DNA from 3 places in the Bacillus sp. DX3.1 genome. Region 1 is predicted to be linked to each of the others. Evidence: predicted binding sites of a transcription regulator. Region 1 holds the regulator's gene; each other region holds the start of a gene.

The links. The regulator LexA, encoded in region 1, represses DNA repair genes until DNA is damaged. The targets are predictions, from matches to a motif close to CGAACATATGTTCG.
Region 2: the regulator LexA is predicted to act here: its motif matches at 5,572-5,585, upstream of QRE67_RS26685 (Y-family DNA polymerase).
Region 3: the regulator LexA is predicted to act here: its motif matches at 3,552-3,565, upstream of ruvA (Holliday junction DNA helicase RuvA).

The regions. Positions count from the first base shown of each region.
Region 1 is NZ_CP128153.1:3,349,691-3,360,378, forward strand. Features, by position in the region: gene phnE (phosphonate ABC transporter, permease protein PhnE) at 1-617, opposite strand, end outside; gene phnE (phosphonate ABC transporter, permease protein PhnE) at 614-1,411, opposite strand; gene phnC (phosphonate ABC transporter ATP-binding protein) at 1,408-2,181, opposite strand; gene QRE67_RS16605 (phosphate/phosphite/phosphonate ABC transporter substrate-binding protein) at 2,305-3,237, opposite strand; gene QRE67_RS16610 (bifunctional metallophosphatase/5'-nucleotidase) at 3,425-5,008, shown strand; gene QRE67_RS16615 (DUF896 domain-containing protein) at 5,265-5,504, opposite strand; gene QRE67_RS16620 (YneB family resolvase-like protein) at 5,550-6,206, opposite strand; gene lexA (transcriptional repressor LexA) at 6,348-6,968, shown strand; gene QRE67_RS16630 (DUF4097 family beta strand repeat-containing protein) at 6,998-7,798, opposite strand; gene QRE67_RS16635 (DUF1700 domain-containing protein) at 7,804-8,346, opposite strand; gene QRE67_RS16640 (PadR family transcriptional regulator) at 8,351-8,662, opposite strand; gene QRE67_RS16645 (YmaF family protein) at 9,312-9,650, opposite strand; gene QRE67_RS16650 (hypothetical protein) at 10,173-10,430, opposite strand.
Region 2 is NZ_CP128159.1:117,601-128,288, reverse strand. Features, by position in the region: gene QRE67_RS26730 (helix-turn-helix domain-containing protein) at 1-202, shown strand, start outside; gene QRE67_RS26725 (IS3 family transposase) at 145-1,074, shown strand; gene QRE67_RS26720 (IS6 family transposase) at 1,082-1,765, opposite strand; gene QRE67_RS26715 (hypothetical protein) at 1,886-2,398, opposite strand; gene QRE67_RS26710 (hypothetical protein) at 2,597-2,890, shown strand; gene QRE67_RS26705 (hypothetical protein) at 2,893-3,078, shown strand; gene QRE67_RS26700 (FtsK/SpoIIIE domain-containing protein) at 3,179-4,360, shown strand; gene QRE67_RS26695 (replication-relaxation family protein) at 4,299-4,916, shown strand; gene QRE67_RS26690 (helix-turn-helix domain-containing protein) at 4,918-5,142, opposite strand; gene QRE67_RS26685 (Y-family DNA polymerase) at 5,605-6,876, shown strand; gene QRE67_RS26680 (YolD-like family protein) at 6,892-7,221, shown strand; gene QRE67_RS26675 (hypothetical protein) at 7,248-7,583, shown strand; gene splB (spore photoproduct lyase) at 7,825-8,853, opposite strand; gene QRE67_RS26665 (transcriptional regulator SplA domain-containing protein) at 8,850-9,113, opposite strand; gene QRE67_RS26660 (nucleoside hydrolase) at 9,456-10,391, shown strand; gene QRE67_RS26655 (alpha/beta hydrolase) at 10,474-10,688, opposite strand, start outside.
Region 3 is NZ_CP128153.1:4,122,336-4,133,023, forward strand. Features, by position in the region: gene tgt (tRNA guanosine(34) transglycosylase Tgt) at 1-574, opposite strand, end outside; gene queA (tRNA preQ1(34) S-adenosylmethionine ribosyltransferase-isomerase QueA) at 589-1,641, opposite strand; gene QRE67_RS20700 (DUF2905 domain-containing protein) at 1,660-1,860, opposite strand; gene ruvB (Holliday junction branch migration DNA helicase RuvB) at 1,857-2,858, opposite strand; gene ruvA (Holliday junction DNA helicase RuvA) at 2,864-3,481, opposite strand; gene QRE67_RS20715 (iron-hydroxamate ABC transporter substrate-binding protein) at 3,672-4,616, shown strand; gene QRE67_RS20720 (BofC C-terminal domain-containing protein) at 4,629-5,159, opposite strand; gene QRE67_RS20725 (YebC/PmpR family DNA-binding transcriptional regulator) at 5,661-5,912, opposite strand; gene QRE67_RS20730 (YhcN/YlaJ family sporulation lipoprotein) at 6,009-6,722, opposite strand; gene safA (SafA/ExsA family spore coat assembly protein) at 6,865-8,991, opposite strand; gene nadA (quinolinate synthase NadA) at 9,316-10,422, opposite strand; gene nadC (carboxylating nicotinate-nucleotide diphosphorylase) at 10,441-10,688, opposite strand, start outside.

The sequences.
Region 1 (10,688 bases):
CGATAGAGCGTGTAAGATAAGAAGTCCGGTAATACTTGCGGCAATACCGCATACCAAAGCACTTGAAAGCGATTTGCTCCAGTAGCAACTAGCGCCTCGGTAGGTCCCTTATCTATATTCTCAATCCCTTCAGAATATAATTTCCCAAGCATACCAATTGAGTGTAACCCTAAAGCTAAAACTCCGGCGAAAGAGCCAGGACCTACTGCTTTTATAAATAGAAGTGCCATGACTAATTCGGGGAACGTGCGGATAAAACTTAATACAAATTTCCCTGTGCCAGAAGTCATTTTTCCTGTACTCATATTTGTTGCAGCCCAAAACGCAAACGGCACACACAGAAAAGCAGATATAAATGTTCCTAAAACAGCAATCGCCAATGTATCAACAAGTCCGTGCAGTAAGTCCTCACCATCTGGTAAAGATACATAGCTCCAATCCGGATTAAATATTCCTGTCATAATGGCCTTTGTAATTTGACCAGCCGTTTCCTTAATACCATCAATTGGAACACCTGAAAACGCCCATATATATATTACCGCTAGTGCACCAATGATAATCCAGCGATATAAACTTGGTTTCTTTGGCTTTGGAATTGGTTTTGTCGTCCCATTCATAATAATTTCTCCCGTAGTATCGTACTCATATAGTCAATCATTAATACCACAATAAGTGTATAAATAATAATGGAAGCAGTTTGCTGATATTGTAAAAACCCAAGTGTTCGATCGTAATATAAACCAATTCCCCCAGCTCCGACTAAACCTAAAACAGCTGCGGCACGTACATTTACTTCAAATGTATACAATACGTAAGAAACAAAATGTGCTGTTACTTGCGGAATAACTGCATAAGCAATCCACTGCACTTTATTTGCCCCCACTGCTGTCATCGCTTCTAGCGGACCTTGATCGACAGCTTCAATCGATTCGTAAAGTAATTTTGCGACAATCCCAACTGAGAAAAAAGTAAGAGCTAAAATGCCAGGAAGCGGTCCAATCCCAAAGATTGCAACAAAAATTGCTGCCAATAATAAATCCGGTATCGTACGAATTAAATTTAATATAAATCGAGTTGGTCCATATAAAAAAGTAGAGGGGAACACGTTACTTGCTGATAGCAAGGCGAGCGGAATAGCGAGAATCGACCCTAAAGTCGTTCCGATAATCGCCATTCGAATAGTATCCAAAATTGCATTCGTAATTGCCCCAAAATAACTCCAGTCTGGTGGTACCATTTCTTTCAGCAAGTCCAGTATATTCGGAAGACCTGTTAACAACTTTGAAAAAGACGCATCTACTTGTACACTACTCCCCCAAAACAACAAAATCATAAGGATGATTGTTAACATATGTTTCAATTTCTTTGGAGGGGGTGGCATTGTTTTTCTGTTCAGGGTTACTTCGCTCATTTTGCTGCCCCTCCTAAAAACTCGTCTTTATGAACAGGGCGGTCATAAATTTCAGCGAACTTTTCATCTGTCGCTTCTTCTACTGGCCCATCGAAGACAATTTCTCCTGCATGTAGCCCAATGATACGGGTTGCATATTCTCTTGCTAAATCGATAGAATGTAAATTTACAATTGTTGTAATCCCGAATTCTTGATTGATTTGCTTTAAGTCATCCATAACCTGTTTCGTAGTGAGCGGGTCTAAAGAAGCAACTGGTTCGTCAGCTAAAATAATTTTTGCCTCTTGCGCTAGCGCTCTAGCAATGGAAACACGCTGCTGTTGTCCACCCGACAATTCATCAGCGCGTGAATATGCTTTTTCTAAAATGTTTACACGGTCTAATGCGCGAAATGCTAACTCCACATCTTCTTTTGGAAAGAGTCCAAGTGTTGTGCGCAATGTAGAATGGTATCCAACACGCCCGGCTAGCACATTTTTCAACACAGTAGAGCGCTTCACAAGATTAAAACTTTGAAAAATCATACCGATATCTCGGCGCATACGACGTAATTCTTTTCCTTTTGCCGCTGTAATGGATTGACTATCAATGATAATTTCCCCATCTGTAATTTCATGAAGACGATTAATAGACCGGAGTAACGTTGATTTCCCAGCTCCTGATAATCCTACTGTAACAACAAATTCCCCTTTATGTATCGTTACATTAATACCATTTAACCCTTTTGTACCATTGGAATATACTTTAGAAACATTACGAAACTCTATCACAAACCTTCCCTACTTTCCTAACGTTATATAAGCATAAAGTGAAAAAAAGGCTAACTAGCGGAAACCGAAAGTCGTTTCAGCTAGTTGGCCATCTTCAGTTATCATTTCAAAACATCATATATGTTACTGCGTTTTTACTTTCTTTCCGTAATCGCGAACAATATCAAATTTACTATCATCAGATTTGATATATCCTTCATGTGAATACACTTCTTTAATAATTTTATGCCCTTCTTCGTTCTTTCCAATTTCAATAAATGCATCTTGTAGTTTTTTCACCCAATCAGCATCCATGTCAGAACGTACAGTAATCGTATCGTTTGGAATTTCCTCTGTAAATTTCACAATTTTTGTTTGATCAAATACGTTTGGATAGTCTTTTTTTACAATGTTACGAGCATCCTGGAATACAACTGCCGCATCCACATCACCATTGAGAAGAGCAATAATAGATTGGTCATGCCCTTTTAATGTAACAGGTTTCACATCTTTTAATGGATCAATACCCTCTTTCATTAGAACAGCTGCAGGCCATACATATCCAGCAGAAGATGTCACATCTTGATAACCAATTTTTTTACCTTTTAAATCCTTAATACTATTAATGTTAGAATCTTTCTTTACGACGAACTCAGATTTATAAAAATCTACTAGATCTTTTGTCGGTTGTCCTGTTGCATCATCAACTCCAAAACGCTGTGCTTGAAGTATCACATTTGCTGCTTTTTTTTCATGTGCTAACACATATGCAGTTGGAGGTAAAAAGCCCACATCTACTTGCTTAGATGCCATTGCTTCTACAATTGTGTTGTAATTTGTTGAAATACTTACTTTGACAGGGATGTCAAGCTTATCGCTTAATAATTTTTCTAACGGTTTTGCTTTTGCTTCAAGCGTATCTGCATTTTGCGAAGGGACAAATTGAACATTTAATGTTTTGGGAACATACCCTTTTTTCGTATCTTTACTTCCACTTGTTTCCTTTGTTCCACACCCGCTTAATAGACCTACCGCTAATGCTACTGACGTACCCAATGCTAAAACTTTCTTAAACATGTCAAAGCCTCCAATTTTCGAATTATAAAATGACGAGCTGTAAACATGTAGAAATATAGCATATATTTTTCCAGTTCTTCTTTAATTTACAGAATCTTTACACTTTCTAAACATTCTATATATTACTCAATCATAATTATCTGTTATGCTTTATGAATAAGATAACAGTAAAAGAAGGTTGATAACATTGACTCCCGAAAACATTGTAAATATAGACATTTTGCTAACAAGTGATGTACATGGCACTATTTTTCCTATTCAATATCGGAATAACGAGAAAACAGAACGAGGAATCGCAAAAATTTCTACACGTATCGCACAAGAACGTGCTCAAAATGAACATGTACTCGTAATTGATAATGGTGATTTCATACAAGGAACTCCACTCACCTATTACTACGCCAAATATATGCAGGAAGAAAAAAATCCAATGTCCATCATAGCCAATCATATTGGTTATGATGCAGCGATTATTGGAAATCATGAATTTAACTATGGAATGGACATATTAAACAAAGCTGTTATGAACGCAAATATGCCTTACCTAGCCGCTAATATTTTAGATAAACAAACAATGAAGCCTTACTTTGGAAAGCCCTATCTCATCAAACACATACATCCTGATATAAAGGTTGCAATATTGGGCGTAACAACTCATTACATCCCAAACTGGGAACAGCCACATCATATTGAAAACTTAACATTTGAAGACGCTCTAGAATCAACAAAAAAATGGGCAGCTTACATTCGTGAAAAGGAACAGCCACACTTACTGATTGTGGCATACCATGGTGGATTTGAACGTGATTTACAAACAGGAGAGCCAACGGAAGTTTTAACTGGAGAAAATCAAGGATACGTAATGTGTCAAGAAGTAGAAGGAATCGATATATTGTTAACAGGACATCAACATCGTTATATTGCTCATACAAAAGTAAACGGTGTGGCAGTCTTACAGGCAGGCTGCAATGGGCAATTTTTAGGAAAAGTACATGTCTCCTTTACAAAACACAATAATAAGTGGATTGTTAAAGATTGTTATTCTGACTTGTTATCTGTAGAAGATGTTCCAGCAGATGAAACGGTACTTTCACTCACATCTACATATGAGAAAAAAACGCAAGAATGGTTAGATCAGCCAATTGGTACGATTGTTGGTGATATGCTGATCCACGATGTGATGCAAACGCGTTTACAAGATCATGCCTTTATTGAATTCATAAATAACGTGCAGATGCACGCGGCTGGTGGAAAGATTTCTTGTACGAGTCTGTTTCATAATGAAGCACCTGGCTTTCCAAATCGCATTACAATGAGAAATATTGTTTCGAATTATATTTATCCAAATACATTACAAGTGATTCGTGTTACAGGAAAAGATATAAAAGAGGCTCTTGAGCTATCTGCTACATATTTCACGCTAGATATGGACGGAAATATCATTGTAAATCCTTCTTTCATTGAACCAAAACCACAGCATTATAACTACGATATGTGGGAAGGAATTTCATATGTATTAAACATTTCAAAGCCAGTTGGACAAAGAGTCATTTCTTTACAACATGAAGGGTCTCCTATTCGATTTGATCAAGAGTATGATGTGGTCATGAACAATTATCGTGCAAGTGGTGGTGGAAATTATTCTATGTATCAAAATAAGCCCATTATAAAAGATATACCAATTGATATGTCTGAGCTTATTGCGAATTATATATTAGACCGAGGTACAATTGAAGCAACAACCAACCAAAATTGGCATGTTATCAAATAAGAAGTGATGAGTATATAAATACAAATTAAAAAACCGACATAAACCCCTTCTTTTTAGGTGGGAGAGAGCATCCGACCATGCATAGAAGCGGTCAGATCCTTTTCCTAAGTGAAAACAAAGAGAGAAAACGAGTGCAGGTCACCTCTTGTTATCCATAGCCGCGGCTATATGTCGAAAAATCAAAATGGATTTATATAGTACTAACATCCTTATCTATTTCTACTAAAATCAAAAAAAGATGGGCTATGCCCATCCTTTAATTTAGCTTTTCATTACCTTGCTTTTTTAACGCTTTTAATTTCGCCGGTGTAATGTCTTTACCTTCTTCGTTAACGACTTTGATCCCTTTTAATTCGTTTAACATATTTTGACGAAATCCTTTTAAATATTGTTCACGGAGCGATTGACGCTCACGTTGTTCTTCTTCAGTTAAACCTTCTGCTTTTGCCTTTTTCGCTAAGAAGTTAATGCGTTCAATGAGTTCGTGACTTAGCATCTCGAATCCCCTTTCTACTTAAAACTGTTTATTATCATACAATAGTTACTCTTGTTTATCAAGCATTTGCTTCGTATGCTCCACATAACGACGATGTACTGTCGCTTTTGATACATCATGCCCAAAACCACGGAGCGTTGCTGCAATTTCCTCAAATGTTAATTCATTACGGCGCAGACGAACAATCTCTTCAATTGGTACTTCTTTTTTTTCACGCCCTGTACTTAAATGACGGTTTTTTAAATTTTTCTCTGGACGAAATCCTTTTTCTACAGCTCGTTTCATCCCACGTTTTATCTTCAAATTATGAATTTTCCTCTGATATTCTTCTACTATACCAATAATATTTAGAACCATAGAATCAGAATCAGACAGCTGTAATTCACCATTATGTGTATGTGTATACACTTTTACCTCTTCTTTATGTAAACAGTGCATTAAAGCAATTTTTGCATTTCCTCTTCCGAGACGTGTTTCATCTTGAATCAAAAGCACATCGACCTGTTCATCACGAATCATATCCAGCACTTCTAATATCCCATCACGTTCAATGCTATAGCCACTCGCTTTTTCTTCTACAACTTTTATAACATTCATTTGATACAGCTTAGCTAAATGCAACAATTCATCTTTTTGGCGTGCTAATGATGTTTCCTGCGCTTCCTTCGTTGTGCTTACACGGGCATAAATGATTGCATTCATTTCGAAACCCTCTTCCTTATTTCGATTTTTCTATTAGTGTATCATGAATTGTCGTTTTGTTCGAACTTATGTTTGTAGAATGTTTTTTCGCATGTTATACTTATAAGTAAGAAAATTGAAAGAAAACGAGGTGTTGAAATCATGGAAAAGTTAACAAAACGACAGCAAGACATTCTCGACTTCATTAAGCTAAAAGTACAAGAAAAAGGCTATCCACCTTCCGTACGTGAAATCGGTCAAGCGGTTGGCCTTGCTTCTAGTTCTACTGTGCACGGACATTTATCTCGTCTAGAGGAAAAAGGTTATATTCGCCGCGACCCAACAAAGCCAAGAGCAATTGAAATTTTAGGATCCGACCGAATCGAAACGGATACGCAATCGGTCGTTCACGTACCGATTGTCGGAAAAGTTACAGCTGGTTCACCAATTACAGCAGTTGAAAGCGTAGAAGAACACTTCCCACTTCCTGCAAACCTCGTTTCTGGATCCGATAAAGTATTTATGTTACGTATTTCTGGAAATAGTATGATTGAAGCGGGTATTTTTGATGAAGACTTAGTTGTTGTTCGCCAACAGCAATCTGCTTACAACGGGGAAATCGTTGTTGCTTTAACAGAAGAAAATGAAGCAACTGTAAAGCGCTTTTATAAAGAAAAAGATCATTTCCGTCTGCAACCAGAAAACTCTTCTTTAGAACCTATCCTTTTGGATAAAGTGTCTATTATCGGAAAAGTAATTGGTGTATATCGTCATTTACACTAAAAAATAGACCAGTCGGACTGGTCTATTTTTTAGTTCGCTTCAATTGTTACATCCCCACCAGAAGTTTGTCCACTAATCTTTACTTTACCACTTCCAATTGTTACACTCTTCGTTTCTTCCTTAAAAATCTCCACTTCTCCAGCGAATGTTTTCCCACTTACTGTTGCATCTTTTGGTTTTTCTAGTAAACGAATATCGACATCTCCTGCTGTTGTGCTTGCTTTCACATCATATTTCGGATCATGATCGATAACATCCACATCTCCACCAGTTGTTTCTGCCACAACTTTACCACTTACTTTTTTCATATTCACTTCTCCAGCTTTTGAAGATCCTTCCACTTCACTTGCCGTTACTCGCTCTACTTCTACATCTCCACCAAGCGTTGACGCATTCACACGATCACTTTTCACATCAATTACTCTTATATCACCTGCTGACGAACTCGCTTTTATTTCCTGATATGAACGTTCCGGAACAATAACCGTTACTTTTGGTGTTTTAAATCCAAAAGATAAGAATGAAAAATCAAATGAAACTCCTTTTTTAATTTTCCCCTGAACTTTCAATGTATCTCCTTCTTCATCAATACTTACTTTTTGTTTCGCAACTCGCCCTGATTGCTTTACGTAAAAGGAAGAATTATTTCCTTTTTGAATCATAACATCTCCGGCATCTACATCAATTTCTAACTTTTTAATTGCTTTATTTTTAATAACTTTTTCTGTATCCCCTTTTTCCGCTTCTTCTACTGTTTTGGCATATGTTTGCGATATACCAATAACACCAACAATAATACAAGCAACAGCCCCTAACAATATCTTTTTCATCTCATCTACTCTCCTCTAATCATTTTGAGATTCCAATTGACATATTTCATACAAAAATTCCCAAACCATTTTGTACAGTAGTAAGCACCTATGCATAACAACAAACCAAGTCCGACAAACGTAATAGAAACAAATACCTCAAGCCATAAGAAAGTACCAGTTAATATTTTAATTACTACCAATAGTGGTGCCACAACGCTAACAACCCCACCAACCCAAAGTGCAAATATAAAACTTACTATTGCAATTAAAGGCCCTAATACAATAATAAAATTTAATAAACTAAGCCCGACCGCTGCCATCACAGCTCTTGTTATATTCGAAGCAGACGGATCTTTTTTCATCTCATCAAAACGATATAATGCCAACATTTCTTTCGCAATTGCTTTTGGTGAACCGAGCCCTTTAACAATTTCCCCTTCTGTCTTTCCTTCTTCTAGCCCAAACTGAAAATGTTCCTCATAATCGTATAAAATATCTTTTCTCTCTTCTTCCGGTAGCTTTCTAAGATGTCCCGATAATTCTCGAAGAAACTGTTCTTTATGCATTTCATCACACCTCTTCAATAATTTCTTGTACCCCTTTAGCAAAATCACGCCACTCCGTTACAAGTAAATGGAGTTGCTCTGCCCCTTGATTTGTTAATTGATAATATTTACGCGGTGGTCCTTCTGTCGATTCTTTTAAATACGTCTGAAAATATCCCTCTTTTGTTAATCGACGTAACAACGGATATACCGAACCTTCCGATATTAAAAATTTATTGGAAATTTGCTGAACGAGTTCATAACCGTAGCAATCTTTTCTTTTGACAAGTGCCAGTACACAAAGCTCTAACACACCTTTTTTAAACTGGACGTTCAAAGACAATCCTCCCTTCAATCAGTACTACTCAATACAAGGTACTTCCGTTACCAATAATATACCATTTACTATTATTCAATGCAAGGTACTAATGAATATTTAAAGGTGATTATTTCCAGTGATAGTCTTCATCTAGATTAACCTCATAAAGTGAAACTTTATGAGGTGGGGTTTTCTTCATCCTCCACACTAATTATTAGCCTTCACCAATCGGGCTTTAACGGGCAAACTAGCAACCTATCCACTAGTCAGCTCATTAACACTATCGTAATTTTTACTATATATAAATACAAATTAAAAAACCGACATAAAACCCTTCTTTTTAGGTGGGAGAGAGCATCCGGCCATGCATAGAAACGGTCAGATCCTTTCCCTGCCCCATGCCAAGTGAAAACAAAGAGAGAAAACGAGTGCAGGTCACCTTTTATTATCCATAGCTGCGGCTTATATGTCGAAAAATCAAAATGGATTTATATAGATACACCGAAAACTATCTTTTCTTCTACTATAATAAAGAACATTTTATAAAAAGGGACCATCCACTTTGTTTCGAGAGGTATAATGAAAAATTCCATATTTAACAATTTTTTAAAAAAGGAAAAGCTCACGGCATATTGAGACGTGAGCTTTTCCTTGAAGAATCATTTTCTTATTTATTACCTGGGGCGGGCTGATCTACTCCCTTAATACGATGCCTATGACCATTATCTTCGGTGGTATAAAAGTCGTAATAATGAACATGCATCCCATTTCCAACTGGAATGGCTGGTCCCGATTGTGCCTTATAATAATGGTTATGCCCATCTTCGAATACCACATATCCTTCTGTATAGTGTATATGTCCCCCCTCCTGTACTGGAATTGGTGGAGATGTTACATCTAAGCATTGATGCACATGACCTGCCTCAACAGATGTATAATCTACGGACCCATGATTATGATTCGGTACAAACCCAGAAACAAAATCACTTTTCCCTACCCTGTTCACACTAATCACTCCTTGTCCATAAATACAAACTCTATAAACTTATATGCTTAGGATAAGAAATGATTCCTAACACCAAGACCATATTAAGCTTTACTTTTCTAATTTATTTCATATCGCTTTAACATACCTCTTCCAAAACGTTTTCTTTCATAAAGTGAAACTTTGATCAGTAGGGGTTTTCTTCATCCCCCACCGATCATCACCCCTTACCAATTGGGCTTTTACAGGCAGTAATACGAGATAAAGTGAAACTTTAATCAGTGGGGGTTTTCTTCATCCCCCACTGATTATTAGTTGAACCAATCGGGCTTTTACGGGCAGTTTATCCCCCACCTAACTTCTTTGTTTTCTGCAGAAATTTGAGGTGGGGGTATTACTGCCCGTTAATGCGGGATAAATATATGCTTGTCTCATCCAAGCGTGCACGATGCTTCCACAATGGCATTTCTACTTATGTGCTCAATACTTACACACGTTTGTGAAAGGTTTACTCATGCAATAAAAAAAGCACCCATAGGATGCTTACACTGTTTCAACAATATAAACTAGTGATTTTTGTGAAGGAATTACGTATGAATTCCTTTCATGCCTATGAAGATAAGCACTGTACTTCTGAATGACTTTAAACTCTTTTAAACTTTTACTATTGAAGTGAGACACTCCATCACATAATACAAATATTCTGTCATTACCAAAATACAGTAAAGTAGAAATTTCTCTTTCGGTGTACGTGTCTCCTATTTCTAATTCTTTTTGGATCCTATCTTGATAAATTGACATTTGCTCACCTCCTTCTATCTTATAGATAAGATAAAGAGGATATGCCTACAATTAAAAAAAAGCGCCCGTAATGAATGCCCAGAGAAATTATTTTAATGTAGCGTAGATATCAAGTATTAGATTATAAAATTTGTGACTCCAATGTTCATTGGTATCTGCTCTAGTAGGAAAAGAAGTTCCTTTTCTTCGTAATCTGGATGCGGGGACTTCTTTTGTAGCTGAAAGTACTATCTTTAAAGAATTTAGATACCAAATAAC
Region 2 (10,688 bases), on a different replicon from region 1:
TAGAACACAGTTAATGAATTGGATCTGGAGATATCAAGAAACAGGCGATATTTCAGACTTGCGGGGAAACAACGGCGGCAATAACGGCTTAAAAAACCTCTTGAAAGGTCGTCCTCGTACGAAATTCGATAGTGTGGAAGAAGAATTGGAATACTACAAGGCGCAGGTGGCTTATTTAAAAAAGCAGTATCCAAATCTATAGGAGGTGTTCTTGCTCAAACGGCTAAGTACGAGATTATTGAAGAACTACGTTCTCGATACAAAGTAACCTGGCTGGTCGTCATTGCGCAGTTAAATCGATCTAGCTACTATAAGTGGCGCTCAACATGTACGCAAAGACAATTACGCCTTTCAAAGGATCATACATTGCGTGAACAGATTCAAGCCATTCACATAAAACACAAGGAATACGGTTATCCTCGCATGAAAATTGCCTTACTAGAGGCTGGATTTTTAGTGAACCACAAAAAAGTATGTAGACTTATGCGAGAACTTCAAATTCAATCAATCATCCGTAAAAAGCGACGCTTTTTTAACGGGAAATCCTCAAAGGTTTTTCCGAATGTAGTAGAACAACAATTCCGAAACCGCAAACCAAATGAGGTACTTGTCACAGATATCACTTATTTGCCATTCAAAGATAAATTTCTCTATTTATCGGTCGTTCAAGACATTTATAACAATGAAATCGTTGCTTGGAAACTCTCACATCGCAATGATTTACAACTTGTCCTAAAAACGTTAGATTTAGCAGCACAAAAAAGAGATGTGTATGGAACCATCATCCACTCAGATCAAGGATTCCAATATACATCTCATGCTTATTACCATACGCTTCAACAGCTAGGCGCCATCGGCAGCCACTCCCGCAAAGGAAACTGCCATGACAATGCTTGCATTGAATCATTCTTCTCTCATTTTAAATCTGAAATGTTTTATCTTAATTATTATCAAACAAAGGAAGAACTAATTCAAGCTATTGAAACATACATCTATCATTACAACTACAAACGATTCCAAAAAAGGCTTAACCATCGAGCTCCGATTGAATATCGAATCTCGATGGCTGCATAGTCTTTTTTTACAGCTGTCTACTTGACGGGGGTAAGACCAGATTCCGTAAATCAATCTGTCCCTTTTTTATCATATGCATGGCTTCAACGCCACTCAATATAGAGTTTGCTGTTTTAAATGATTTGAACCCCAACATAGAACGCACACGTTTTTTAATAAAACGATGATCTTGTTCCACTATATTATTGAGATATCTAACTTGCCTTAGCTTTATGCCTTCAGGCATATGTTTCTCTTCTTTCAACGCTCGAATTGCTATAGGATAGGCAGGGTTCTTATCTACTGTTATCACGCGAGGTTTAGAAACGTACGAAAAAGCCAAGGCTTTCTTGAAAAAGCGCTTAGCTGCTTGTCTATCTCTTGATTTACTTAGATAAAAATCAATGGTATTCCCTTCTGAATCAACAGCACGATATAAATACACCCATTGCCCTTTCACTTTAATATAGGTTTCATCGACTCTCCATGAATCATTTGTTGATTTAAGATGATGTCGTACTTTTTCTTCTAATTGAAGTCCATATTGATGAACCCAGCGCATAATGGTTGTGTGAGCAATGGATAATCCTCTTTCCTCCATCATTTCCACCAAGTTACGAAAGCTCAAATTGTACCGTAGGTACCACCTTACTGTTAATAAAATTAGTTCAGGCTGATAGTGCTTCCATTTGAACAAATTTTCTTTTTCCATACCGATCACACACCTTTATTTAGAGTAATACTATCAGTATGTCCAAGTTTAGGAGATTACTTGCAAGAGCTTTAGAGTTTTTGCACCAGAACCGTTTGTACTCCATACTCAATGATACGATTAATAAATAAATCTATTTGTTTCAAATTGTTTTTGAATTTCAACACGCCCCATCGAAATGTCGCAGCTCAAACATAGCTTACGAAATGCTTTTAAACGAATGTCATCTTTTAATAAATCAAATCGTTCCAAATAGGATTCTAGATCAAAGCACTTGTGTTCTTCAGATATCTCTTCAGCTTCCTCTTCTTGTATTCCTTCACTTCTCTGTTCGATTTCTTCTATATCTAATTCATCATAACCATTTTCAAGCAATATATCTTTTACCGCTAAGCGAAAAGATTCTTGAATAATTGAGTCCAGCATGATTGCTGAGACATGATTGGAATGCCCCACGTTCACTAGTGCTTTAACAGTGGATTGAACCAGGTTGATGTAATTTTCAGCATTAAACTCCCCTTGCACGATTGCTTGGCTTTGCTCTTCTTGGACATTGATAGCTAATACAAAGTCTCCTGTAGATTCTTGAACGAGTCCTTCTTTATCAGACACTTTTACTTGTACATTTCCCATTATCTGTTCGCCCCTCATTATAAACGTATGGATGCTATGACCCTATACTTAAATATAACGTTGATTTTTACGTTATGAAAGGATTTGTCAAAAAATAATAAAAACTTGGTTGGTCTTTTTTTATGGACAAATTCGAAAATGAAAATAAAAGCCATATTCATTTATTGTAGGTGGAATTTAAAAAGGAAGGTGACATGGATGGGTCAATATCAAATGCTGTATAGCACCCCTTATCTATATTCTTCAAACACGCTCCGTCAAATGTATAAAGGGACAAAAAAGGAAGATGACATTTGTGCAATACAAGAGCACATGCTACGTCATGAGGTATACCTGGACCGACAATACCGAGGTTACTATTATTTAAGTCAAAAAATTGAAGAGGATCTGTATGGTGATGAACATGCTTTGTCCTGGAATGAGTTACTGGATGAATATCAACTTTATAGGGATCGTAAAGGGAATTTGTCTATTAAACCGAAAGGATGGTGAACATGACAATCATTGGAGAATTAGGGGTTGTTTATGGTGTGACCGGAGCTTCAGTTTTGGGGATTAAATTACTGAAAAAGAAAGGTCTTTACCTTCCAGGATGGTTGCTACGTGCGGGTCTCAAATGCTTGTTGATTGGGAGTGTTTGGTACGTTCTAATGGATATACTAGATGTGTTTCTACGTTAGTATTACATCTGGTAGTTGAAAGTGATTATAATAGCGCATCTTAAACGTTTTTTTCTAAGCTTCCATACAGGCTCAACTACCTTAAGGAGGTATGGAGGGAATGTTGTCACTTTTATTAATTCCAGCAACCTTTATAACTGTAGCTTATTTTTATCACAGTAACGGAATGAGTGATAAGAAAAAAATCACAACGTTTTTTGAAATTGCAAAGATATGTGTTCAACATAAAGGTGAATTACAATACCCCATTTTTATAAAAGAAGTAGAAGATGACATAAGTATGAATTATGTTTACAAGTTACCGCTCGGTGTACCTAGTCAACTTATCCAAAAGTTAGCTGAAGTATTAGAAGAAGGCCTATATAAACCTGTTAAAATATCGTTTCATCAAAGAGAGCTTCATATTCGAGTATTTAACCAACAAATACCTGAAATGTGGAATTGGTCTAAGGATCTATTAAAAGAGCATACATGGAGAGTTATGATGGGGAAAGCGTTAGATAAATACGTATATCATGATTTCGAGAAAACGCCACATATGTGCGTAAGTGGAATGACTCGTTTTGGAAAGACAGTATTCTTAAAAAATGTGATGACTAGTTTGACTTTGCAACAACCTCAATATGTGAAGTTTTTTATTATTGACCTGAAGGAAGGATTAGAATTTAGTCCTTACAAGGATCTGTCTCAAGTAGTAGAAGTAGCTGAAAATCCAGAACAGGCGTTAGAAATGTTGGCTAAAGTACGTGAGAAAATGGTTAGACAAATTGAGGTAATGAAAAATTCCTACTTTACTAATATCATAGACACATCAATTAGAGAACGTTGCTTCATCATAGTAGATGAAGGAGCAAATCTTTGTCCAACGCAAGGTTTACCTAAAAAACAACGGGATTTATTATTTATGTGCCAGGAGATGTTATCTGAAATCGCAAGAATCGGGGGTGGTTTAGGATTTCGGCTCATATTTTGTACGCAATATCCAACCTCTGATACATTGCCAAGGCAAATCAAACAAAATGCTGATGCAAAGCTAGGTTTTCGATTACCAACAGCGGTTGCGTCACAAGTTGCTTTGGATGAACCAGGTCTTGAGGATCTGCCTTCCCTTCCAGGAAGAGCATTATTTAAGACAGATCGTACAGAAGAAATTCAGGTACCTTATTTAAAGGACATGGACATGTGGGAGTTGCTGAAGCAATATAAGGTGGTGAAGCAAAATGAGGCATCAAACACTCAAACAGAAAGCGAGACAAATCGAGATTTTATCCACTTTGAGTAAGTTAGATTTTGCAACTAGGAGGCAATTACAAGCCATCCATTGTCTAGGGAGTATCCGAAATGCAAATCGTGTATTAAAGGATCTACATTCATATTGTCACATTACAAAAATGGCTCGTGAACACGTATATTATTTAAATAAAAAGGGACGGGATTTATTAGGCATTACAAAGGAAGTAAAGAAAAGTAATCAATTACAGCACATATTAATGCGAAACGAAAGCTGGATGTGGCTTGGATTTCCAGAATGGAAAACAGAAAGACCTATCGAGTTTTCAATCAATGGTCAACGGTATCAGATCATTCCTGACGCAACGTATTTTGAGGATAATGTCCCTCATTTTATTGAAATAGATCGTATGCAACATATGAAGGCAAACGAACATAAAATACAGTTATATGGCCATATAACAAATATCTATAAAAGACAGAATGCTATTGTTCCAGTAATTATCTTTTTCACATTATCAGACTATCGACAATCAAAGTTAGAGCAATACGCTATAAAGCAAAATTTGTTTATGAGAACATTTGTGATGGAAGATGTTTTTAGTTAATTTAAGCCCAAAAATCAGTAGAATCTATGCTTTTTCCGGTTAATTTTCTTAAAGCTTTTATAATACGATTTGAATTCTTAGTTGTCGGTGATACGCTGTCCAAACTACACAATCGACTGACAGTAGAACGAGTTACACCACTTTTTGAAGATAGTTCTTCTTGTGTAATCTTGTGCTTATCTAAAAAACGCCCTAAAGCTGATCTAGGTTTAGAATACCAATTCATCAAATTCACTTCCTTATGTTTTTTACTTATAGCCTGTCCAATAATCCCATTTTTTAAAAGTCACTGAAAACAGGAATTTTATTAATAATTGAGCATAGTATTGAATAAGAAGTAAAGACAAAAAAATATGTAATAATTTTGTGGAATCTAGCATTCATAGTAATAGCTACAAGTTGCTGATACACTAGCCTAATGGCAACTTGTTGCAAACGGTATTCCTACAAAATAAAAAGCTTGAATCCATTGATACAAAAGGGTTTAAGCTTTTCTTAATTTCTGAAGTAATGAAAACGAGTTTAATAAATTAAGAGATAGTATATGGTTCAGTGGTCGAATTTTGAAGAATTATATATAATTTCACGTACCATAAAGATAATAAAAAAACATTTTCTAAAGGATTGTATAATGCGAAGCAAAAGGCTTATAATAAGAACAAACGTTCTGTTTTTGGAGGGTAAAGTGATGTTCGATTACTCAAAATGTATGAATCGAATGATATTCTGTATCGACCTTTGTTCATTTTTTGCTAGTTGTGCTTGTGTTATGCGAGGACTAGATCCATTAAAAGTGAAATTAGCTGTTGTTGGAGATGTAAATCGAAATGGATCTATTGTATTGGCTGCCACTCCTGAACTGAAGAAATTAGGGATTTCTACAGCAACTAGATTATACGAAATACCAAGAGACCCAAATATCATTATTGTAAATGCAACAATGAAAAGGTTTGTTGAAATTTCAAATCAAATCACAGAAATTTATACGAAGTATGTAGCTTTAGAGGATCTGCATGTTTACTCAATAGATGAGTGCTTTCTAGACATGCAACAAACAGCTCATCTTTTCGGACGTGATCCAATTGTAATTGCTAAAAGGATTCAAAAAGAGATATATAATACAACTGGCATAACCGCATCAATCGGAATAGCACCTAACCTATTCCTCTCAAAAGTTGCTTTAGATGTGGAAAGTAAACATTCAAACTCTAGGATTGCAGTGTGGACATACAAAGATGTTTCAAAGAAATTATGGAATATCAAACCACTTCAAAAGGTATGGGGAATCGGATCAGCCACTCAGGAAGCTTTACATGGGATGGGACTGTTTTCCTTAAAGGATGTTGCCAAAACTCCCAAAGAGCACTTAATAAAGCGTTTTGGCAAAGTCAAAGGTGAAGAGCTATATCGTTTTGCCTATGGCATTGATGAAAGCCGTATTGCTAATAAATACATTCCTAAAAGTACCTCCATAACAAAAGGGCAAATCTTATTAGAAGATTGCTTTAGTCTAAATAAATTAAAATTACTCATTTTAGAACAGATTGAGGAAACTTGTTTTCGTCTACGTTCTATGGATAAATGTTGTAGAACGGTTGAGCTTGCAATAGGCTATAGCAAATATATTGGTGGAGGATTTAAGCGAGCCATTACGCTGGATCAATCCACATGTTTAACTGAAGATGTTTATGAAGCCTGCTTAGAGTTATTAAAGAAATTTCATAGTGGTCATCCAGTGAGACAAATACATATAACTTTAAAGAATTTGACCAGAGATGATGCAATTCAAATGTCATTGTTTGATGATACTTCAAGAAAAGATGCTCAAAGGAAATTAGCAAAAACAATGGATGGTATCCGGCATAAGTTCGGTAAAAATTCAATTATGAGAGGTGTTAGCTACATTAAAGGGGCTACTCAAAGGGAAAGAAACGGGAAAATAGGTGGTCATAAGGCATAAGGAGGAATACAAGTCATGATTGATCGAGGTATGATGAGATGGGCACCATTTTCAGCAATAAAAGAACAATTTGAAGGATTAAATGAAATATATGATAAACAAAATGAAATACCAATGCCTATTTTAGATGAGCAACAATTAGAAGAAATAAATGATGTTGTGTGTGGGGCAATGTCTGAAAATCTAGAAGTAACCATCTCCTACTCTAAACATAATAAAATTCATTTTGAAACAGGGAATATTCATTATTATGATACATCTCGAAATGAGTTAAGAGTTATTGATAAGCAGGATAAGGTGCTATACATAAACATCAATTATATTACAGATATAAAATATACATAAATTGAAAAATAGGATAGGTAGCTATATTGAAACGAACAGGTGAGGATGTAATTGGACTGATTGGTGCATTGCTAGGATTTCTATGTTCATTAGTCATTTTGTTTCTAGGAAGACTAGCTGACGAAATGGGACGGATGGAAGGTGCTGAAAAAGCTCTTACCATTGGATGTATGGGAATATTATTTTCTATTTTAGGATTTTTTGGATTCATAAAAGCCAAAAGTTCATTTAAAGAGGCTGGATTTTTAATGATTGCATCTGCAATAGGTTTATTTGTCTGTGTACATCAAATTACCTTTTATTCATTCCCTTGCCTGGCACTTTTACTTAGTGGATTAAATAATATTTTTGGCAAGAAATGATAAGAGACATATTATGTTTTAGTATCAAGGAAATCTCGAATTTTTCCATGATAACTCCTTCAGACCCTAGATATCCCTTCCTTAATTTATTTAACACTTAAAATACAGTAAGCACCTAGGGTATAGATCGGTGGAAATAAGAGAAGAGGACAATATATATTCCCCCTCTCTTGCTTTACGTTTGTGAGTGGATTCAAAAACAATCAATTGTTGCCGTAGCCGTAAAGTGATTGGTATTCTCCTATGTGAAATATTCTAATTTTGCATTGGGAAAGAATTTCTCCATATAAGAATAAAGATAATTTTTTATATCTTCTTCTTCTTCTTTTTGATAAATGTATTTTCCAATGCCATATTTCCCCCATTTATATCTTCTTTTCTCTTCATCTAATTCTAATTTTGTCATGGGATAATTTTTTTCAATTACTCGTTTGGCAGGCTTTGTAAATCGATGTTGAATAAATTCAAATGTGATATCATCACGTGCATCAAGTGGTAATTCAGCATCAAGACGTTCAAACATATGATAGTACCCATCCTGCCAACCTTCATGCAGATAAATAGGGGCCACAATGAACCCAAGTGGATATCCGGCTCTTGCTACTTTTCCAGCGGCCTCAATCCGTTTTGCTAGGGGAGAGGTGCCGGGCTCAAAATTTTTAATAACATAGTCAGCGTTTACACTAAACCGAAATCTTGTTTTCCCGTTATGTTTTGCATCAAGTAAATGATCTACATGATGAAACTTAGTAACAAACCTCAATTTTCCATACTCAGATTCTCCAAAATGCTCTATTGCGTGCTTAAGAGTATGAGTTAAGTGATCAATCCCTACAATATCAGATGTACAGGATGCTTCAAATCTTGTCAGTTTAGGTGCTCGTTCCTCGATATATTTGTCAGCAGCCTCAAGAATTTCGGCCACATTTACATAAGTACGGATATATGGTTTACTTCCCATCGTTGTTTGTAAATAGCAATAATGACAATGGCCCATACACCCTGTTGCAAAGGGAATAGCATACTCAGCTGAAGGCTTTGAGGTATCAAATTTTAGTGTCTTTCTCACACCAACGACAAGAGTAGATTTTGCTACCCTATACTTTTGAAAATCATTTTCTCCTGGGAGATCTCTCACTTGGTTATGTGAGGTGGTATACCGAATTTCTACATCCATTTTTTTGAATTTTTCTTGAAGTTCTCTTCCTAACGGATAATCTAATGCATTTGGTTCAAAGTATACTAGCTTAGGTATAAATGGATTATTCATTCTAATATCCCCTCTAAATCATCTCCATAATAGTAATTGTAAGCTTGATTTGCCTCTTCTTCTGTAGAATAAACAGCCATTTCATTTGATAATGGATAATAAGTTTCATAAAGAAATAAAGCTAATTCATTTGGATTTTCAGGGTTATTTACAACGGCTGCTGCTTGTATATTTGCTACATCCTGGGTGTGGGGGTTTCGGTAAAAAACATAGACAATATCTCCAGCATGATAAGTTTTGCCTTCGTTAAACAGTTCCATTCCATCACCTTTTCTTTTATAAAATCTATTGGGTACAGTTATTCATTATTAAATTTTTATCTTTAGTGCCTAAAATTATGTCTTCTTTATTATGGAAAAGCTTTTAGCTAATTGATTTAACCCATGTGGGACATACTTCGTTGCAAATCAATAGATTTAATTCAATTCTTTCTTTTGGTGTTCTTTTTTTCAACAATGGGCAATTAAAAATGTTTTAGACTATAGAAAATTGATGTAATTATAATATTTTTTCAAGAAATTTTAGATTTAAAGAGAACATCTTGCATATACATGTTATAAGTTTTTTTGTGAGATTTGGTTATCTAAGAAGGGAGAGATATTTTGAAGAAAGTACTATTATTTGGAGATCCAGGTATTGATGATTCCTTAGCTATCATATATGGTCTGTTAAATCCTAAGATTGAAATTGTTGGAATTGTTACGAGTTATGGAAATGTTACCAAAGAACAAACCACTAGAAATGCTGTTTATCTTTTGCAATTAGCTGGACGAAAAGATATTCCTGTTATAAGCGGCGCTACTTTACCATTCTTTAATGGGTTTACTGCTTATTATCCAGAAATACATGGTGAGGAAGGGCTTGGGCCTATTCAGCCACCAGAAAGTGTAGCATCTATTCCCATTCATGACTTTAGTCTAATCCCATCAATTGTTGAAAAGTACAAGGGAGAACTAACAATTGTTGATGTAGGTAGATCTACCTCTCTCGCAATTGCTTTAAACCTTTGGAAAGAAATGATGCAGAGTATAAAAGAAGTATATATTATGTCTGGGGTATTTCTACAACCTGGAAATGTCACACCCGCAGCAGAGGCAAATGCATATGGAGATCCAGTCTCAACTCAATTTGTAATTAATCAATCAAAAAATTTAACAATGATTCCTTTAAATATAACGAATTCAGCTATTTTGCTTCCAAGCCAAGTAAATTACATTGTGGAACAGACAAATATCCCATTTAAATCGTTAATTAAACCAATCTATGATTATTATTACAGTGCTTATAAAAAATTAAATCCAAGCATTAAAGGAGCACCTTTACACGATGTTGTTGCAATGAGTGCATTGGCCAATCCCGAATTTTTTCAATACATGTACCGTAAAGTAGAAGTAGATGTAAAATCTTTTAGAGGACAAACTGTTGCTGATTTTCGTCCAGGTGCAAAAACTACAGGGGTGCGGATTGGGTTGAAAATCAATCAAAAAGAATTTATTAAGGATTTTATTGATACAATGATAAGTACGGGAAGACATTAATTAAAAGAATCCACTTGGATTCTTTTATATATATATCATTTAATTTATACATAAGGAAAAACATTTAATTAATTGATATAATTTATTGTTGTTTTAGTAACCATTCTTCAATTACTTTAACCGTTTCCTCACGTTGAGCTTTTGACGTAATTAAACTAGCATTATCCCCTTTTTGCTTACCATACATACCAAAGTTAGCATGATTACCACTTTTTATCATGTGCATGGTTGCATTCTTTGACATTAACTTCTCTCGATTTTTTATTTTTTCTACAGTTGCTAAACCGTCTATTTCAC
Region 3 (10,688 bases), 770 kb from region 1:
CCTGTACAATGCCGAATAAACCTTGGTCCTGTGGACGTTGATGTGCTTTTAGACAACGTTCTGCCCAGCGGCTCGTACGTTCTACAGATTTTTTCATATATTCGAAAGTTGCTGGGAACGGTGGACACTCATCGAATGCCATCATAATATCAGATCCAAGTGCATTTTGAATATCCATCGCCTTTTCTGGTGATAGGAATAGCTTGTCTCCGTTTAAATGATTACGGAAGTGAACGCCTTCTTCTTCAATGCGGCGGAAATCACTTAAACTAAATACTTGGAAACCGCCAGAATCTGTTAAAATCGCACGATCCCAGTTCATAAATTTATGTAAGCCGCCTGCTTCACGAATAATTTCATGACCTGGACGAAGCCATAAATGATACGTATTACTTAAAATAATACCAGCATCCATCGCTTTTAACTCTTCTGGTGACATTGTTTTAACTGTCGCAAGTGTTCCAACTGGCATAAAGGTTGGTGTGTCAAATGAACCGTGTGGTGTATGGACGCGACCTAAGCGGGCACCTGTTTGTTTACATGTTTTAATGAATTCATAACGAATTGCTGTCATATATTTACTCCTTTTTATTTGTTTCCTACTTTAGAATGAGATGCAACAAACATCGCATCACCGAAGCTAAAGAAACGATATTTCTCTTTTACTGCTTCGTTATAAGCATGAAGGACGCTATCTCTATTTGCAAATGCACTCACAAGCATAATTAATGTTGATTTTGGTAAATGAAAGTTTGTAATTAAACCGTCAATTGCTTTAAATTCATATCCTGGATACATAAAGATATCCGTCCAGCCAGATGCAGCACAAAGCTTACCATCGTGGTCTGTAGCAATCGTTTCAAGCGTACGCGTTGACGTTGTCCCAATCGTTATAATGCGCCCACCTTTTTCTTTGACGCGGTTTAATAGGTTTGCTGTTTCTTCTGACACATGATAATACTCTGCATGCATATGATGCTCTTCAATTGTATCAGCAGAAACAGGACGGAATGTACCAAGGCCAACATGAAGCGTAATAAATGCTAAATGAACGCCTTGTTTCTTCAATTTTTCTAACAGTTCTTCTGTGAAATGAAGTCCAGCCGTAGGTGCCGCTGCAGAACCAACTTCCTTCGCATATACCGTTTGATAACGGTCACGGTCTTCAAGAGTCTCTTTAATATACGGAGGAAGCGGCATTTCTCCAAGCTCATCTAAAATTTCGTAAAAAATACCATCATATGAAAACTCAAGCTGACGACCACCTTGATCAGCTGTTCCAATACAAGTTGCTTTTAGCTTTCCTTCGCCAAAAGAAATCACTGTTCCTTCTTTTACACGTTTCGCTGGTTTGACAAGTGTCTCCCACTGGTCTCCCTCTTCTTGTTTCAATAAAAGAACCTCAATGTGTGCACCTGTATCTTCTTTCACACCGTGCAAACGAGCAGGCATAACTTTCGTTTCATTTAGCACGAGGCAATCACCTTCATGTAAATAAGAAAGAATGTCAGTGAAATGCTTATGCTCAATCTCACCTGTTTCACGATCTAACACCATTAACCTTGATGTTTCGCGTTGTTCAAGCGGCGTTTGTGCAATGAGTTCTTCTGGTAAATGAAAATCAAACAGATTAATATCCATAACTATATCCACCTATTTCTATTTAAATCGATTTATTATATACATAATAAAAGATAATACAATACTTATCACAATACATGTAATGATAGGAAAATAAAAGGTAACGTTCCCCTTTTTTACAAAAATATCACCTGGAAGCCTTCCTACGAACTTCCAAGCTAAGCCAACAATAATAAGAAGGGCACCAGCTGTTATAAGCAACTTGGGCATATCCGTCATACTTGCGGCATCTCCATTCCAAAATGTTCATATGCAAGTGGTGTGACAATGCGTCCTCTTGGCGTTCGTTGTAAGAAACCTATTTGTAATAAATATGGTTCATACACATCTTCAATGGTATGAGACTCTTCCCCAATCGTTGCAGAAACTGTTTCTAATCCAACTGGACCACCACGGAACTTTTCAATGATTCCAAGCAATAATTTATGGTCAATATGATCAAGACCAAGTTTATCTACTTGCAGTAATTCTAATGCCTTTTGCGTAATTTCCATTGCAATCGTTCCATCGCTTCGAACTTGTGCAAAATCACGAACACGTCGAAGTAACCTATTTGCAATACGAGGTGTACCTCGTGCTCTTCTAGCAATTTCTAAAGCGGCCAAAGAATCAATTTCAACTTCAAACACTTCTGCTGTACGCTCTACGATTGCCGAAAGCTGATCAACTGTATAATACTCTAATCGTGACAACACCCCAAAACGATCGCGAAGCGGTGCAGATAACGCACCTGCACGCGTTGTTGCTCCAACCAACGTAAACGGAGGTAAATCTAACCGAACAGAACGTGCGCTTGGGCCTTTTCCAATCACAATATCAAGACAGAAATCCTCCATCGCTGGATATAACACTTCTTCAATTGAGCGATGCAAACGATGAATTTCATCAATGAATAATACATCGCCAGGTTGAAGCGCCGTTAATACTGCCGCTAAATCCCCTGGTCGTTCAATTGCCGGACCTGACGTTGTGCGCATATTAACGCCCATTTCGTTCGCAATAATATTTGCTAATGTCGTTTTCCCGAGTCCTGGTGGCCCATATAATAGAACATGATCTAACGTTTCTTCACGCATTTTCGCTGCTTCAATAAATACTTCTAGATTGTGTTTTGCCTTATCTTGGCCAATATATTGACGCAACGTTTGTGGCCGTAACGAATATTCTAAGTCCGCATCTTCATATGCAGATTCTCCTGAGAGGAGACGTTCGTCCATTCTACTCACCTCTTACCATTTAGTAAAAGACTAAGTGCCTTTTTAATATATTGATCCGTCGTAAGTGATTCTTTTAACAATTCTGGTACAACGCGAGAAACTTCTCGTTCTGCGTAACCAAGTGCGCGCAGTGCTTCCAAAGCTTCATCCAGCTCAGCAGATGATCCTTTCTTCTCATCAAAACGCTCTTCATCTGAGAATAAATCAACAAAAGCATCCGGTACAACATCTGCTAATTTGCCCTTTAAGTCTAAAATCATTTGACGTGCTGTTTTCTTTCCGACACCCGGGAATTTTACTAAAAATTTTTCATCCTCATGTTCAATTGCTTGGACAACCTGTCCTGTTTGACCTGAGGCTAAAATTGCTAGTGCACCTTTTGGTCCAATCCCCGATACACCTAAAAGTTTTGTAAATAATAAACGCTCTTCACGTGTCTTAAATCCGTAAAGGGCCATTATATCTTCTCTCACATAATGATATGTATATACACGAATTTCTTGCTTACTTCTTTGAAATACATACGGATTTGGCGTGAAAATTTGATAGCCAATTCCATTATGGTCAAGAACGACATATTCTGGTCCTACATGTTCCACATAACCTGTAATATATTCATACAAAATACGATCTCTCCCTCTCAAATCATGTATTCCATTTTAACATACTTAATGATAGAAAAGCGAGACTACCCCAACAAACGTTCCCTGTATAGAATTTCCATTTTTTTAATATTGACAGAATGATATAAAGCAAATTAATATTACAAAGTCGATAATGATTATCAATACTAATTAAAGGGGTTACATCAAGATGAAACGCAATCTATCTATTCTATTTACTCTCATTCTTGTTATTTTTGCCATTGTTGGTTGCTCTTCTAAACAAGAAGAATCACAGGCAAAAGAACAACCGAAAACAAAAGTTGTAAAACATGCAAAAGGTGAAGTTAAAATTCCAACAAATCCAAAGAGAATTGTTGACTTATCTGGATCATCTGAAGAACTATTACTTCTTGGTCATAAACCTGTCGGTACAGCTAACACGTATAAAGACAAAATCCAAGATCACCTACAAGAAAAACTAAAAGGTGTAAAAGCAGTTGGTTGGTACTGGGCACCTAAAGTCGATTTAGAAGCGGTTACTGCTTTAAAACCAGATTTAATTATTTTAAACAATCGTCAATTGAAGATTTATGATCAATTGGAAAAAGTTGCACCAACAGTTGTCCTAGAAACGAACTTAGAGAATTGGCGCGATAAATTTAAAGAAGTAGGCAACCTATTTGACGAAGAGAAAAAAGCGGATAAATGGATTGCAGACTATGATAAAAAAGCAGCTTCTTTATCTAAGAAAATTAAAGGGAAAACAAAAGATGAAAACTTTATGTTCCTTGCTGTAACACCGCAAAACTTTCGTGTATACGGTAGCTTCGGGTATGGTGATATTCTCTTTAACGATTTAAAACTTCCTGCAACAAAAGGCACAGACTTAAAACAAACGATGGCACAAGTATCATTAGAAGGCCTTGTTGCATTCCAGCCTGATCAAATGTTTATCGTAAACTTTGGCGGCGAAGCAGATAAAGTTTATGATGACTACAAAAACAGCGCTGTTTGGAAAGATAACAAAGCTGTAAAAAATAATCATGTTTACAAAGTAAGCAATGAAGTCTTTAACACAAAAGCATTCAATCCGATCGGTAAAGATATGTTAATTGATGAAATTGCAAAACAAATTTTAGATAAGAATAAATAAGAAAACAGCAGCTCATCCTGAGCTGCTGTTTTTCTTATTTTGCACCGCATACCGCCTCATTTTCTCAATTGTTTTCACAAATCGTTCCTTTGATTTGATACGAATGCCACGTTTTAACTCTGCCCGCTCATAACTTTCTAGCTTTTTCATATCAATTTGAAAAAATGAATGAATCGCATTATCACTTTTTGGTACACCGTTAAAAATTTGCAATATGCCCTCATTTGAAACACCAAAATACCCACTTGTTTTAAGTAGCGGTGAAATATCATCTACCTTTTTTTGCAATATAATTTGTACATCATCACGATCAACAAGCTGCCATTCTTTATACTGCTTCAGAAACTGTTCTAGATTTGCTACCTTTTCAGTAAAAATTTCCTCACTTACTTCTCCATCTACATAAATACGCTCTAGCAGAATTGTAACTTGAGGTTCTTTTTGCGTTACATTTGGAACAGTAGCCGCAGCTGTAGCACTCGATTCATGATACAAACAAAACATAGCAATTACGACTTGAACTGCAATCATCATGAATTTCATTTCCGTTCACCTCTTCTAGGCAATATAAAACTTCCATTTGTAGTTTTTCCGGAAATTGATGTTTTATCCATATGAAAGGTGGAAACGGCCGGAGATTCTAGCCGCTGGAGCTGGACATAAAAAAGCCGAACTGACTGCTTATTAGTTAATGTATAAAAAAATGCAGATAAAGCCGAACCTCTACCTGCACAGATTATTTATTTTTATATAATAAGAAAGACGCCTGCATAGCAGGCGTCTTGATGCGTTTACGGCGAGAAACCGGGCGACCACATTCGCGCGTTTAGCACTTAAGCATATCTCTCGTCTTACGTAAATTAGCTCATCGCTTTGTTAATATAACATTAATATGAAAGGAAAGCAAGATAATCATAAAAATATTTTATACCCTTTGCCTTTCTACCCTCAAACACTCACTTATCAATTATATTCTCTAATACACATGAACACGCAAACCTTTATCAATAACTCTATCATTTTATATGCTTATAACATGATAGATTAGTAACAGTTAGGAATTAAGGAGAAATCAAAAACCTCATCCGAATCCAAATTATAATACACGCCCTGCACAGCGGCATCATCATCTTCAAGTGTGCCGATTAACTTAATCATTTTCTCTAAATCATCGCCAGTTAGTTCATTCAATGGTTGTGGAATCATTGTGATTTTTGCTTGTACAAATGTAAGATCGTTTACTTCTAAAGCATTTTTAACTTCTTCAAATGCATCTGGATCTGTCGTTACTTCCAATAGGCTTTATAGAAAACTTATATATCTTAAGCGAACTTGCGATCCAATACATAAGCCAATAAAAAAGGGAAGGCATAAATCCTTCCCTTCTTTTTACTATCGAATTGTACGATTAAAGTCATCACGCACTGTACGGAACATATCCGTTACGTCACGATTAAGATCGTTTGTAACTGTTCCATTACGTAAACGTGTGCTCATCGCATCAACACGTTCAAACATACCATTTTTAACCGTTACATAGACATTACGGTCTTTTACATGCGGAGTAGCAGCTTGACGAATTTCATTTGCCATTGCTTTTTCATCTGTCACTGTATTACGTGGTTTTACCGCAATTACAACGTCATTTCCTTGCACAACAGTTGAAACACGATCCACATTATTCATACGCTTTACGCGATTTGTGATTGTTTCAGCTGTTTTTCCGTCATTGTTGATATACGAATTGTTCATCGTAATGTTACGAGTTGGATACGGATTTGCAATTTGGCCGTGGTAATTTACATCACGGTAATAATTATATCCAACGTCATTACGACGATCGCGAATGTCCTGATTAATTCTTGAATACTTCACGTTTCCGTAATCATCTGTTCTATTACCGTTACGATATGTCACATAATCAGTATAACGATCTGTACGCGTCACATCATTTCTATACGGATGCGTATCATAATACGATGTACGCTCATAATTGTAAGCTGAATTACGATCATCCATCGCATTTTTATTTGCAGTCGTACCACATGCAGCTAACGCACTGGTAACTAACAAAGAAGCGGTAATGATTTTGATTTTTTTGTTCAATACAAAAACCCCCCTTGTTAGGATGAACTTCTCTCTCGAAAAGCTCCCTCTTATCATGAGTAACAAAGGAGATTTTTACACTGTAAATATTTCACTTGGAAGTTTCTCGCTCTACATCTTTATCGTTCAAAATAATTTCTTGTTATTCGTCCTCTTCTGCAGATGGTGTTCCAAAAATAGCTGGTGGTTGTGGCTGATAATACATTGCATCAGGCTGCGATGTATATGCAACTTGCGGTGGTTGCTGATATGGAGACACCGGATAATATGGCACACCAGGCTGCGGGCTATATAACGCCCTTTCCCCATCACATCCACAATCTTCTTCTACTGGTATTATTGGTGAGGCATTATTATCCATCGGCATTTGATTTGGCATGGAAGTATATTGCATATCGTACATTGGCATTTGTTGTGGCATCATCTGCGCGCCTTGCGGGTAAGGCATTTGATAATATGGATTTTGTTGATGTTGATATGGCATTTGATAATATGGATTTGATTGCGGCATCATCTGCGGTTGATACGGCATAGGCATTTGATTGTTACCCATCATCGGCATTATATTTGGCATTTGATTATTATCCATCATTGGCATTATATTTGGCATTTGATTGTTACCCATCATCGGCATTATATTTGGCATTTGATTATTATCCATCATTGGCATTATATTTGGCATTTGATTGTTATCCATCATTGGCATTATATTTGGCATTTGATTGTTATCCATCATTGGCATTATATTTGGCATCTGATTGTTATCCATCATTGGCATTATATTTGGCATTTGATTATTATCCATCATTGGCATTATATTTGGCATTTGATTATTATCCATCATTGGCATTATATTTGGCATTTGATTATTACCCATCATTGGCATTATATTTGGCATTTGATTATTATCCATCATTGGCATTATGTTTGGCATTTGATTATTATCCATCATTGGCATTATATTTGGCATTTGATTGTTATCCATCATTGGCATTATATTTGGTATTTGATTGTTATCCATCATTGGCATTATATTTGGTATTTGATTGTTATCCATCATTGGCATTATATTTGGTGGTTGGTTATTATCCATCATTGGCATTATGTTTGGTGGTTGGTTATTATCCATCATTGGCATTATATTTGGTGGTTGGTTATTATCCATCATTGGCATTATATTTGGTGGTTGGTTATTATCCATCATTGACATTATATTTGGCATTTGGTTGTTATCCATCATTGACATTATATTTGGCATTTGGTTGTTATCCATCATTGACATTATATTTGGTGGTGTTATTTGCGGGATAACAAGATTTTCTTTTGTTACATCCGGTGAAATCATATTATTGACGTTCTCTTTTTGCACTTGCGGTGAAATTACATTACTTACGTTCTCTTTTTGCACTTGCGGTGAAATTACATTGCTCACGTTCTCTTTTTGTACTTGTGGTGAAATTACATTACTTACGTTCTCTTTTTGTACTTGTGGTGAAATTACATTGCTCACGTTCTCTTTTTTTGTTTGCGGTGAAATTATATTGTTAGGCTTCATCTTATGAATTTGCGGTGCAAGTAACTCGCTTCCTTTTTTTAATACATCTGAAATTTTATAGTCTTTTGCGGGTTTAATTGGTGGTTGTGGTGGTTGCGGTAGTATGTTCACTGAGAATTTTGTACTTTCTTTTTGTGCAGGTTTTCCCTTCTTTTCTACAACCGGTGGCTTTTCTATAACAGCTGGTTTCTCTACAGCGGGTGGCTTTTGCACAGGCATTTCTTTCTGTATTGGTTTTTCTTTTTGCACAGGCACTTCTTTCTGTATTGGTTTTTCTTTTTGCACAGGCACTTCTTTCTGTATTGGTTTTTCTTTTTGCACAGGCACTTCTTTCTGTATTGGTTTTTCTTTCTGCACTTCTTTTTGTGGCTTTACTTGCATTTCCTTTTGCGTCTGCTGCATAGCAGGTTGTTCTGTAATTGGAGCAGGTTGATACGTTATTTCTTCTTCCTCTTCTATCGAAAGCGGTGTAGGCGTCGCTGCAAACTCTTTTTGTTGTACTTCTTTTACATATTCTTTTGGAGGGACTGAGCCAGCGCCCGGATTCTTTTTCATATGAATACTGCTGGATGGTACTTTAATTTTCATACCTGGCATGATGAGATCTGGATTACTAAGCTGTTTATTCGCTTTTTTTACTGTTTCAAAATCCACTCCGTACTTTTTCGCAATTTTCCAAAGGGTATCCCCTTTTTGCACGATATGAATTTTCAAATTTTCCCCCTCCTGTATAACTTATCTATAAATAGATGCAGTTTAAGATAAAACTTCCCTATCAGGAACGTATTTTTTCCCTATATGGTTAATCAAACCATTCAAAGAATAACGAATGCTTCATAAGTGTGGGATAAATACAATGATTTCTTCAACACAATGTATGCTCCTAATCGTCCGATTATGTAAAAATAAAAAAGCGACGAGAATCCGCCGCTTTTATCCCGCTATTCGCGGGCAGTAATACCCTCACCTCAAAATTTGGCAGGAAGTCAAGAAGCTAGGTGGGGGATAAAGAAACCCCCCACTGATCAAAGTTTCACTTTATGCACGCTCCAACATACGATTCAATGCGAGCACTGCTTCTTTTGTGATTCGCTTATCCACTTGAATGACATTTACTTCTTCCCCTTGTTCTATCTTTTCTAACGCCCACAATAAATGTGGTAAGTCAATACGATTCATCGTTAAACAAGGGCACATAAACGGGTTTAATGAAATAATTTCTTTATCGGGATGCTGCTTAATAATACGATTTACTAAGTTCATCTCTGTACCAATCGCCCATTTACTTCCAGACGGTGCTTTTTCAATCATTTCAATGATATATTTTGTTGATCCTGCATAATCAGAAGCTTCCACAACCTCATAACAACATTCTGGATGAACAATAATATTCATATCAGGCTGATTTTTTCTCACACTTTCAATATTTTTCACAGTGAAATTTTGATGAACAGAACAATGCCCTTTCCATAAAATCACTTTAACATCTTCTATATCCCCATTATACTCTAATGAATCCGTATGCGGATCCCAAACAGCCATTTTGTCTAATGGAATCCCAAGATCATATGCTGTATTTCTCCCTAAATGCTGATCTGGTAAGAACACAAGACGTTCTTTCTGTGTAAATGCCCAGGACACCATTTTTTTGGCATTGGAAGATGTTACAGTCGCACCACCGTTCCGACCACAAAACGCTTTAATTGCAGCTGTAGAATTGACATATGTAAGTGGAATCATCGTATCTCCAAATAATTGCTGGAGTTCTTTCCAAGCTCGTTCCGTTTGTTCAATATCGGCCATATCGGCCATGGAACACCCCGCCCGCATATCTGGTAAAATGACGACTTGTTCATCTGTCGTTAACATATCTGCTGTTTCAGCCATAAAATGCACACCGCAAAACACAATATATTTTGCGGCTTTATTGCTAGCTGCCACTTGTGCGAGTTGTAAGGAATCTCCCGCAGCATCTGAAAATTGAACGACCTCATCTTTTTGATAATGATGTCCCGGAATAAATAGCGCTGTTCCTAACTTTTCTTTAATTTCACGAACACGTTCTTCCATTTCTTTCACTGACATCGTTTGATAACGCTCTGGTAATATCGTTTCGATTGGCTCTACTTTCTCTAAAATACTCATCTGTAATCTCCGCCCTCTTTATACTTCAATGTTGAAACTAATGTCTAATGCCCTCACTGAATGTGTTAATAGTCCCAATGAAATGTAATCTACCCCTGTTTGACCATATTTCGCTAAATCTTCAATTGTTATCCCGCCCGAAGCTTCCGTGACAATTGCACTTGGTACAAGCTTAGAAAATGCGCGAACCTCTTCTGGCGTACGATTATCAAACATGATAATATCTGCTCCCGCTAAAGCGGCTTCCCGTACTTGTTCTTCTGTCT